DNA from 3 places in the Psychrobacillus sp. FSL K6-1415 genome. Region 3 is predicted to be linked to each of the others. Evidence: a T-box and tRNA genes for the amino acid it is inferred to sense, from the RefSeq annotation. Region 3 holds a T-box; the other regions hold tRNA genes.
The links. The T-box of region 3 lies ahead of serS (serine--tRNA ligase). A T-box ahead of a tRNA ligase gene usually reads a tRNA of that ligase, here a tRNA-Ser.
Positions count from the first base shown of each region.

Region 1: it has a tRNA-Ser gene. The T-box ahead of serS (serine--tRNA ligase) is inferred to sense a tRNA for this amino acid. The anticodon was not compared.
Region 2: it has a tRNA-Ser gene. The T-box ahead of serS (serine--tRNA ligase) is inferred to sense a tRNA for this amino acid. The anticodon was not compared.

Region 1 is NZ_JBBOOQ010000001.1:2,889,820-2,893,063, forward strand. It holds gene MKY60_RS13695 (1,4-dihydroxy-2-naphthoate polyprenyltransferase) at 1-328, shown strand, start outside; gene MKY60_RS13700 (hypothetical protein) at 380-1,219, opposite strand; tRNA gene MKY60_RS13705 (tRNA-Glu) at 1,422-1,493, opposite strand; tRNA gene MKY60_RS13710 (tRNA-Ser) at 1,500-1,590, opposite strand; tRNA gene MKY60_RS13715 (tRNA-Asn) at 1,596-1,670, opposite strand; tRNA gene MKY60_RS13720 (tRNA-Ile) at 1,675-1,751, opposite strand; tRNA gene MKY60_RS13725 (tRNA-Gly) at 1,759-1,832, opposite strand; tRNA gene MKY60_RS13730 (tRNA-Phe) at 1,839-1,914, opposite strand; tRNA gene MKY60_RS13735 (tRNA-Asp) at 1,987-2,062, opposite strand; tRNA gene MKY60_RS13740 (tRNA-Met) at 2,066-2,140, opposite strand; tRNA gene MKY60_RS13745 (tRNA-Ser) at 2,230-2,322, opposite strand; tRNA gene MKY60_RS13750 (tRNA-Ile) at 2,333-2,409, opposite strand; tRNA gene MKY60_RS13755 (tRNA-Met) at 2,416-2,489, opposite strand; tRNA gene MKY60_RS13760 (tRNA-Ala) at 2,512-2,587, opposite strand; tRNA gene MKY60_RS13765 (tRNA-Pro) at 2,600-2,676, opposite strand; tRNA gene MKY60_RS13770 (tRNA-Arg) at 2,684-2,760, opposite strand; tRNA gene MKY60_RS13775 (tRNA-Leu) at 2,779-2,867, opposite strand; tRNA gene MKY60_RS13780 (tRNA-Gly) at 2,883-2,957, opposite strand; tRNA gene MKY60_RS13785 (tRNA-Leu) at 2,975-3,059, opposite strand; tRNA gene MKY60_RS13790 (tRNA-Lys) at 3,083-3,155, opposite strand; tRNA gene MKY60_RS13795 (tRNA-Thr) at 3,162-3,237, opposite strand.
Region 2 is NZ_JBBOOQ010000001.1:3,235,313-3,238,556, forward strand. It holds tRNA gene MKY60_RS15615 (tRNA-Leu) at 1-68, opposite strand, end outside; tRNA gene MKY60_RS15620 (tRNA-Cys) at 104-177, opposite strand; tRNA gene MKY60_RS15625 (tRNA-Gly) at 190-264, opposite strand; tRNA gene MKY60_RS15630 (tRNA-Gln) at 271-342, opposite strand; tRNA gene MKY60_RS15635 (tRNA-His) at 344-419, opposite strand; tRNA gene MKY60_RS15640 (tRNA-His) at 454-529, opposite strand; tRNA gene MKY60_RS15645 (tRNA-Trp) at 555-628, opposite strand; tRNA gene MKY60_RS15650 (tRNA-Tyr) at 639-722, opposite strand; tRNA gene MKY60_RS15655 (tRNA-Thr) at 730-805, opposite strand; tRNA gene MKY60_RS15660 (tRNA-Phe) at 815-890, opposite strand; tRNA gene MKY60_RS15665 (tRNA-Asp) at 1,028-1,103, opposite strand; tRNA gene MKY60_RS15670 (tRNA-Met) at 1,107-1,181, opposite strand; tRNA gene MKY60_RS15675 (tRNA-Val) at 1,218-1,293, opposite strand; tRNA gene MKY60_RS15680 (tRNA-Glu) at 1,464-1,538, opposite strand; tRNA gene MKY60_RS15685 (tRNA-Ser) at 1,563-1,654, opposite strand; tRNA gene MKY60_RS15690 (tRNA-Asn) at 1,660-1,734, opposite strand; rRNA gene rrf (5S ribosomal RNA) at 1,743-1,858, opposite strand; rRNA gene MKY60_RS15700 (23S ribosomal RNA) at 1,976-3,244, opposite strand, start outside.
Region 3 is NZ_JBBOOQ010000001.1:21,056-24,299, forward strand. It holds gene pdxS (pyridoxal 5'-phosphate synthase lyase subunit PdxS) at 1-426, shown strand, start outside; gene pdxT (pyridoxal 5'-phosphate synthase glutaminase subunit PdxT) at 428-1,021, shown strand; T-box leader at 1,045-1,263, shown strand; gene serS (serine--tRNA ligase) at 1,319-2,593, shown strand; gene tadA (tRNA adenosine(34) deaminase TadA) at 2,616-3,089, opposite strand; gene MKY60_RS00090 (glycosyl hydrolase family 18 protein) at 3,166-3,244, shown strand, end outside.

The DNA of each region.
Region 1 (3,244 bases), 2.9 Mb from region 3:
TAATAATATTCGCGATTTAGTCGAAGACACCATAGGTGGACGAAAAACGATGGCTATATTAGTTGGTAGGAAGAACGCCATTACTATTTTAGCTTCTTATTTTATTTTGTCTTATCTTTGGATTATTGCTTTAGTTGTTTTGCAAATAATCACTCCATGGAGTTTATTGGTTTTGTTAAGTATGAAAAAACCTATACATGCGATAAAACTATTTAAACAAACAGAAAATCCAGTTCAGGTTGCGCCTGCTATGAAAGACACCGCACTTACGAATACGATTTTTGTATTCCTTTTAGGCTTAGGTCTATTGATTGGCTATTATGTATAATATTTTAAAAAACCAGAATGCTATTAAAAAGCTAGCACTCTGGTTTTTTTCTTATTTATATGATAATAACTCTGCTTTAAGTACACCTTTTTTATCGACAAGCTTGATAATTCCGATTCCGGGTGCGATATAGAACGTGTAGCCATAGTTTGTACGAACAACTACCACGTTTTGGAATGTTCCGGCTTTTACTTTAACCGTACTAGTAGTACTTTCCACAAATACATTATAAAAAGCTTGATTGTTGTCCTCTGTTAGATAATATTCTCTCGTTGTTTTTCCTTCAATCAATGGAAAAGCGAGATCAAGTATGGCCCAATCTGTATGACTTACCCCAAATATTAAACGATCTTTACGTTCAATATAAGTAAAATTATTTAGGATATCACCTTTCTTCTTTAAAAAAGCTTCCGTCATATCGTATTCAGAATTATAGGAATCACTAACAGTAAATTCATTTTGTGTATTTTCAGTAAAGCTAGGAGAATAAACAAGCTTCATCCCTGCTTTTGGTGTTAGCCCACCTATTACTTCTTTATTAAGCAAAGCTAGCTTACTTTTAGATGGAGTTTCATATTTCACTTTAGAACCTTTTTGTATGAAACTACTTGCCCCTACTCCATATAAGCCACCATTTGTTCCCTTATACGTATAGACTCTATATTCATCACCTTTTTTTAGTGTGCGTACTTTATTAAGTGATCCATTGGAGCCAACTTTAACTAAATTCGTGTCTGCAAGAATTGTTACTTTACCTATTTGCCCTTGTTTTAACTCTGTTTTTCCCCACATAACTTTGTTTGTAGCTGCGTCTGCTTGCATGTGACCTAAGCTTGTGAAGCCTAACGCTAGTACAAGTATGAGCATAACTTTACTAAATTTTTGAAACAACTATAACCTCTCCCTTCAATAGCAATGATATCATATTTTAAATTCACTCTATATATAACCTAGGGTTCATTATTTATGCGTTATCACTGGTCATTATGTTGTATGCATTCTATTGACTGACCGTTCCATACATCGACATAGAAAAAGAGAAAGGAATAAAATAAAAAAAGGTAACCAATGATTGGTTACCTTTTTTTGAGTATGACCCCTACGGGATTCGAACCCGTGTTACCGCCGTGAAAGGGCGGTGTCTTAACCGCTTGACCAAGGGGCCAATATATGGCGGAGAAGGAGGGATTTGAACCCTCGCGCCGGTTGCCCGACCTACACCCTTAGCAGGGGCGCCTCTTCAGCCACTTGAGTACTTCCCCATATATGGCTCCGAAGGTAGGACTCGAACCTACGACCGATCGATTAACAGTCGATTGCTCTACCACTGAGCTACTTCGGAATAATGGTGGGCCTAAATGGACTCGAACCATCGACCTCACGCTTATCAGGCGTGCGCTCTAACCAGCTGAGCTATAGGCCCATTATTTTGGAGCGGGTGAAGAGAATCGAACTCTCATCATCAGCTTGGAAGGCTGAGGTTTTACCACTAAACTACACCCGCATTAAATGGTGGCTCAGGACGGAATCGAACCGCCGACACAAGGATTTTCAGTCCTTTGCTCTACCGACTGAGCTACTGAGCCTCTTCAATTTTAAATTAAGCTAATTATTCAAGCCAAATTTCCAATTGATATGTATTAACATTCATATATAAATGGCGGTCCCGACCGGGATCGAACCGGCGATCTCCTGCGTGACAGGCAGGCATGTTAACCGCTACACCACGGGACCATTTGGTTGCGGGGACAGGATTTGAACCTGCGACCTTCGGGTTATGAGCCCGACGAGCTACCACTGCTCCACCCCGCGACGTTAATATATTTACAAAATCGATGGTACATTGCTTAAAAATAGTGAGACACATTCTTCGGCTTACACCTGCATCAATTAGATTAAAATGGAGGAGGAAGAGGGATTCGAACCCCCGCGCGGTATGACCCGCCTGTCGGTTTTCAAGACCGATCCCTTCAGCCAGACTTGGGTATTCCTCCAAGATATTGATGGTGGACCTTGCAGGACTCGAACCTGCGACCGGACGGTTATGAGCCGTCTGCTCTAACCAACTGAGCTAAAGGTCCTTAAGATGGCGGCAGAGGGAGTCGAACCCACGACCTTTCGGGTATGAACCGAGTGCTCTAGCCAACTGAGCTACACCGCCAAGATTTCAAACTTTTTTTAAATGGTGGAGCCTAGCGGGATCGAACCGCTGACCTCCTGCGTGCAAGGCAGGCGCTCTCCCAGCTGAGCTAAGGCCCCGAAAATAATAACTGGTCGGGAAGACAGGATTCGAACCTGCGACCCCTTGGTCCCAAACCAAGTGCTCTACCAAGCTGAGCTACTTCCCGTCAAATATGGTGCGCTCGGCAGGACTCGAACCTGCAACCTCTTGATTCGTAGTCAAGTGCTCTATCCAATTGAGCTACGAGCGCATATGTTTTTCATAAAAGTGGTGCCGAGGACCGGAATCGAACCGGTACGGTAGTCACCTACCGCAGGATTTTAAGTCCTGTGCGTCTGCCAGTTCCGCCACCCCGGCACTTTAGTGAATCTTTGGAGCGGAAGACGAGGTTCGAACTCGCGACCCCCACCTTGGCAAGGTGGTGTTCTACCACTGAACTACTTCCGCTCGGTTATTAAATTAAATGGTGCGGGTGAAGGGAGTCGAACCCCCACGCCTTGCGGCGCTAGATCCTAAGTCTAGTGCGTCTGCCAGTTCCGCCACACCCGCATACATTATTCACTATAAAGTGATGAGCCATGTAGGATTCGAACCTACGACCCTCTGATTAAAAGTCAGATGCTCTACCAACTGAGCTAATGGCTCTAAAAATGGTGCCGGAGAAAGGACTTGAACCCTCAACCTACTGATTACAAGTCAGTTGCTCTACCAGTTGAGCTACTCCGGCAGGAGTA
Region 2 (3,244 bases), 3.2 Mb from region 3:
TCGAACCGACACATCCAGAGGATACGGGATTTTGAGTCCCGCGCGTCTGCCAATTCCGCCACACCGGCAAAATAAAATACTACTAGGCAGTTATTATAAAATTTGGAGGCGGCAACCGGATTTGAACCGGTGATAAAGGTGTTGCAGACCTGTGCCTTACCACTTGGCTATGCCGCCATAATTAAGTAATGGAGCGGAAGACGAGGTTCGAACTCGCGACCCCCACCTTGGCAAGGTGGTGTTCTACCACTGAACTACTTCCGCAAAAAACTGGGGTACCTGGATTCGAACCAGGGCATGATGGAATCAAAATCCATTGCCTTACCGCTTGGCTATACCCCAATGGGGCGGACGAGGGGAATTGAACCCCCGAGTGTCGGAATCACAATCCGATGCGTTAACCACTTCGCCACGACCGCCACAAATAAAAAAAGAGCTAACTACTAAGGAATATGGGGCGACTGATGGGAATTGAACCCACGAATGCCGGAATCACAATCCGGTGCGTTAACCACTTCGCCACAACCGCCATTATTCAAAGTTAACTTATAATTTGGCAGGGGCAGTAGGAATCGAACCCACATCAAAGGTTTTGGAGACCTCTATTCTACCGTTAAACTATGCCCCTAAATAAAAACTGGTGGTGGGGGACGGATTCGAACCGCCGAACCCGAAGGAGCGGATTTACAGTCCGCCGCGTTTAGCCACTTCGCTACCCCACCAGTATAGTGGTGCCGGAAAAAGGACTTGAACCCTCAACCTACTGATTACAAGTCAGTTGCTCTACCAATTGAGCTATTCCGGCGTATAAATATGGTGGCTCAGGACGGAATCGAACCGCCGACACAAGGATTTTCAGTCCTTTGCTCTACCGACTGAGCTACTGAGCCTACTTCGATTTGTGCTAGGCTGCGAATCTCTTTGTCAGCTTCATTCGTTCAGTCAGTCACGTACTTTAGTACGCTCCTTCCATCACTCAATCGCTTCCTCGATCTTCTTGCTTATCTCAAATCTCAAATAAAATAAATGGCGGTCCCGACCGGGATCGAACCGGCGATCTCCTGCGTGACAGGCAGGCATGTTAACCGCTACACCACGGGACCATTTGGTTGCGGGGACAGGATTTGAACCTGCGACCTTCGGGTTATGAGCCCGACGAGCTACCACTGCTCCACCCCGCGACAATAGAATGCTTACTAATTTATTTCTTAAAGAAATGGTGGAGGATGACGGGCTCGAACCGCCGACCCTCTGCTTGTAAGGCAGATGCTCTCCCAGCTGAGCTAATCCTCCTGGGTAAAATTACGATAAGCTTCGAATCTCTGCTTCAGCTTCATTCGTTCAATCAGTCACGTACATAAGTACGCTCCTTCATTCTCTCATTTGCTTCCTTGATCTACTCGCTTCTCCTAATTTTACATAAGATAAGCTTCGTATCTCTTTGTCAAATAAATTGAAATAAATGGTGACCCCTACGGGATTCGAACCCGTGTTACCGCCGTGAAAGGGCGGTGTCTTAACCGCTTGACCAAGGGGCCATACTTTTATGTAGAAAACTTATCTGGCGGAGAGCAAGGGATTTGAACCCTTGAGACAGTTTAACCCGCCTACACGATTTCCAATCGTGCTCCTTCGGCCACTCGGACAGCTCTCCTAAAATGGCTCCGAAGGTAGGACTCGAACCTACGACCGATCGATTAACAGTCGATTGCTCTACCACTGAGCTACTTCGGAATAATACAGCCTAGCGACGTCCTACTCTCACAGGGGGAGACCCCCAACTACCATCGGCGCTGAAGAGCTTAACTTCCGTGTTCGGTAAGGGAACGGGTGTGACCTCTTCGCCATCATCACTAGACATTATTAATTTGAAAGACAATATTTATTATAACAAAACTAGAAATTAATTCAAGCTTTTTTTATACTTTTTTGTACTCTCAAAACTGGATAAACGACATTGTTACGTTAAACAAATTTGGTTAAGTCCTCGATCGATTAGTATTCGTCAGCTGCACGTGTCGCCACGCTTCCACCCCGAACCTATCTACCTCATCGTCTTTGAGGGATCTTACTTACTTGCGTAATGGGAAATCTCATCTTGAGGGGGGCTTCGTGCTTAGATGCTTTCAGCACTTATCCCGTCCACACATAGCTACCCAGCGATGCTCTTGGCAGAACAACTGGTACACCAGCGGTGTGTCCATCCCGGTCCTCTCGTACTAAGGACAGCTCCTCTCAAATTTCCTACGCCCACGACGGATAGGGACCGAACTGTCTCACGACGTTCTGAACCCAGCTCGCGTACCGCTTTAATGGGCGAACAGCCCAACCCTTGGGACCGACTACAGCCCCAGGATGCGATGAGCCGACATCGAGGTGCCAAACCTCCCCGTCGATGTGGACTCTTGGGGGAGATAAGCCTGTTATCCCCGGGGTAGCTTTTATCCGTTGAGCGATGGCCCTTCCATGCGGAACCACCGGATCACTAAGCCCGTCTTTCGACCCTGCTCGACTTGTAGGTCTCGCAGTCAAGCTCCCTTCTGCCTTTACACTCTTCGAATGATTTCCAACCATTCTGAGGGAACCTTTGGGCGCCTCCGTTACACTTTAGGAGGCGACCGCCCCAGTCAAACTACCCGCCTGACACTGTCTCCTACCCGGGTTACGGGTATGGGTTAGAATTTCAATACAACCAGGGCAGTATCCCACCGACGCCTCCTCCGAAGCTGGCGCTCCGGGCTCTAAGGCTCCTGCCTATCCTGTACAAGTTGCACCAAAATTCAATATCAAGCTATAGTAAAGCTCCACGGGGTCTTTCCGTCCTGTCGCGGGTAACCTGCATCTTCACAGGTACTATAATTTCACCGAGTCTCTCGTTGAGACAGTGCCCAGATCGTTACGCCTTTCGTGCGGGTCGGAACTTACCCGACAAGGAATTTCGCTACCTTAGGACCGTTATAGTTACGGCCGCCGTTTACTGGGGCTTCAATTCGCACCTTCGCTTGCGCTAAGCACTCCTCTTAACCTTCCAGCACCGGGCAGGCGTCAGCCCCTATACTTCACCTTACGGTTTTGCAGAGACCTGTGTTTTTGCTAAACAGTCGCCTGGGCCTATTCACTGCGGCTCTTCTAGGCTATGCACCCAAAAGAGCACCCCTTCTCCCGAAGTTACGGGGTCATTTTGCCGAGTTCCTTAACGAGAGTTCTCTCGCTCACCTTAGGATTCTCTCCTCGACTACCTGTG
Region 3 (3,244 bases):
ACAGGGAACATTGTAGAAGCAGTACGTCATTTACGTAAAGTAAATGGACAGGTTCGCAAAATAGTACATATGAGTGAAGATGAATTAATGACAGAAGCAAAAGTTTTAGGTGCACCTTATGATGTTTTATTGCAAATTAAGCATGCCGGCAAATTACCAGTTGTGAACTTTGCAGCAGGCGGGGTAGCAACACCAGCAGATGCAGCTCTAATGATGGAGCTTGGAGCAGATGGTGTGTTTGTAGGATCTGGTATTTTCAAATCAGAAAATCCTGAGAGATTTGCAAAAGCTATTGTGGAAGCTACAACACATTTCCGGGATTATAAATTACTGGTAGAGATTTCAAAGGAATTAGGAATTCCTATGAAAGGAATTGAAATTTCTCGTTTATCTGCAGTTGAACGTATGCAAGATAGAGGTTGGTAATATGGTTAAAATAGGTGTTTTAGCACTCCAGGGAGCAGTTAGCGAGCATATTCGTTCCATTGAAAATAGTGGAGCAGATGCATTAATGGTAAAAAATATAAATGATTTAGCTTTAGTGGATGGTTTAATACTCCCTGGAGGAGAAAGTACAACTATGCGAAAGCTAATTGATCGATTTGAAATGTTAGAACCACTAAGACAATTTGCATTGAATGGTAAACCAATGTTTGGAACTTGTGCAGGCTTAATCCTACTTGCAAAAGAATTAGTTGGATACGATTATTCACATATAGGTGCTCTTGAAGCTACTATTGAACGCAATTTTTACGGTCGACAGGTCGATAGCTTTGAAGTAAGTTTATATATTAAAGGTGTTGCAGCGGATTTTCCAGCGGTATTTATACGAGCACCTCATATCGTAAATGTCGGGGAGAATGTTGAAGTACTTGCAACGTATAGAGATAGAATCGTAATGGTAAGACAAGGTTATTTGTTAGGATGCTCTTTTCATCCCGAGTTAACTACTGATCAACGAATAACGGCATATTTTATAGAGATGGTGAAGGAAAGTCTTGCAAATGAGTTGCACGTATAGTAAAGTATGAGTAATTTCATGAATCAAAAACGATGATAGGAAGCAGTAACAAGCACGTTTTTTATAGAGAGTCAGCGGGTGGTGCAAGCTGATATAAACACTTGTGAATCCGTCCTTTGAGTTGTGCGGCTGAATGATTAGTAAGTCGTGCCGGTTGAAAAGCCGTTACAGTACAAGTAAGTGGATTCTGTTTATGACTGGATCAATCAGGGTGGCAACGCGGGTATGCTCTCGTCCCTTTTTCATGGGATGGGGGCTTTTTTGTCGTTTTTAGAAAATTTAAAGGAGGAATTATATATGTTAGATGTAAAATTTGTACGAGATAATTATGAAACAGTAAAAGCAAAACTTGCTAAGCGAGGAGAAGATATTTCAGAGTTTGACCAATTCCAACCTTTAGACCAAAAGCGTCGTGAGTTGATAGCGAAAACGGAAGTATTAAAGGCTGAAAGAAATGAGTTTTCTCAAAAAATCTCTTTGATGAAACGAAATAAAGAAAATGCGGATGATCTTATTGCACGTATGCGTGAAGTAGGCGATGAAATAAAAGCATTAGATGATGAGTTACGAGATGTTGAAGAAAAGTTTGAATATATGATGATGCGTATCCCTAATGTTCCACACGACAGTGTACCAATAGGTGACTCTGAGGATGATAATGTAGAAATACTTAAATGGGGAGAAGTTCCTTCCTTTGATTTTGAAACGAAAGCACATTGGGACATTGCGACAGAATTAAAATTAGTAGATTTTGAACGTGCTGCAAAAGTGACAGGAAGTCGTTTTGCATTTTACCGTGGATTAGGGGCTAGATTAGAACGTGGATTGTTAAATTTTATGATGGATTTGCATGCAGAAGAGCATGGCTATGAAGAAATGCTTCCACCATATTTAGCAAACCGTACAAGTTTAACAGGTACGGGGCAACTTCCGAAGTTTGAAGAGGATGCATTTTTAATTGGAGAAGAGGATTACTTCTTAATACCAACAGCGGAAGTACCTGTAACGAATTTTTATAGAGATGAAATATTAGATGGGGCAGAACTTCCGCAGGCATTCACTGCTTATAGCGCTTGCTTCCGTTCAGAAGCAGGATCTGCAGGTCGCGATACACGTGGTTTAATACGTCAGCATCAATTTAACAAAGTAGAGTTAGTTCGCTTTGTGAAGCCAGAAGATTCTTATGAGCAGTTAGAACTTTTAACTGGTCATGCAGAGAAAGTATTACAACTGTTAGGTCTTCCATATCGTAAACTTCATATGTGTACAGCAGATTTAGGATTTACAGCTGCGAAAAAATATGATTTAGAAGTATGGTTACCAAGCTATGGTGAATATAAAGAAATTTCTTCTTGCAGTAACTTTGAAGACTTCCAGGCTAGACGTTCAGGGATTCGTTTCCGCCGTGAAGCTGGAGGAAAACCAGAGTACGTGCATACATTAAATGGTAGTGGATTAGCACTAGGACGCACAGTGGCAGCTATATTAGAAAATTACCAACAAGCAGATGGAACAGTATTAGTTCCAGAGGTTCTGGTTCCTTATATGGGTGGAAAAACAGTTATAAAATAATTAAAAAGAAGAACCAGATTCGCTATAAACCGCGTTTCTGGTTCTTCTTTTTTTCGCGAAGATTACGAAAAAACTGAGTGAGTATATTGCCACATTCTTCTGCTAAAACACCTTCTGTCACTTCACAGCAGTGATTAAAACGTTCATCATTTAATAGTCGGTAAAGGGAATCTACACAGCCTGCTTTGGCATCTCTTGCCCCGTAGACGACTCGAGGGATACGGGATTGTAAAATAGCTCCTGCACACATAGGGCAAGGTTCTAAAGTAACATATAGAGTAGTTTCTTCTAATCTCCAATTATTTAAAGTTTTACATGCCTCTTGAATAGCAAGTAGTTCCGCATGTGTAGTAGCATTTAAGGTTGTTTCTCTTAAGTTGTAACCGGTTGCGATAACTTTATCATTATGTACTATAACAGCCCCTATTGGAACTTCACCAATGGCGGCAGCTTTCTTAGCTTCTTCTATGGCTAAATTCATATAATGTTCATCCATCTAAATCAACTCCTTTTTGCATAGTGTAGCATGTTTTTTTATCAACTTGCATATTCTATGATGAAGGAGTGATGCATTGATCCATATAGTTAAACAGGGAGATAGTTTATATGCAATCGCCAAAAGGTTCGGAACAACAGTAGAAAGTATAGTTT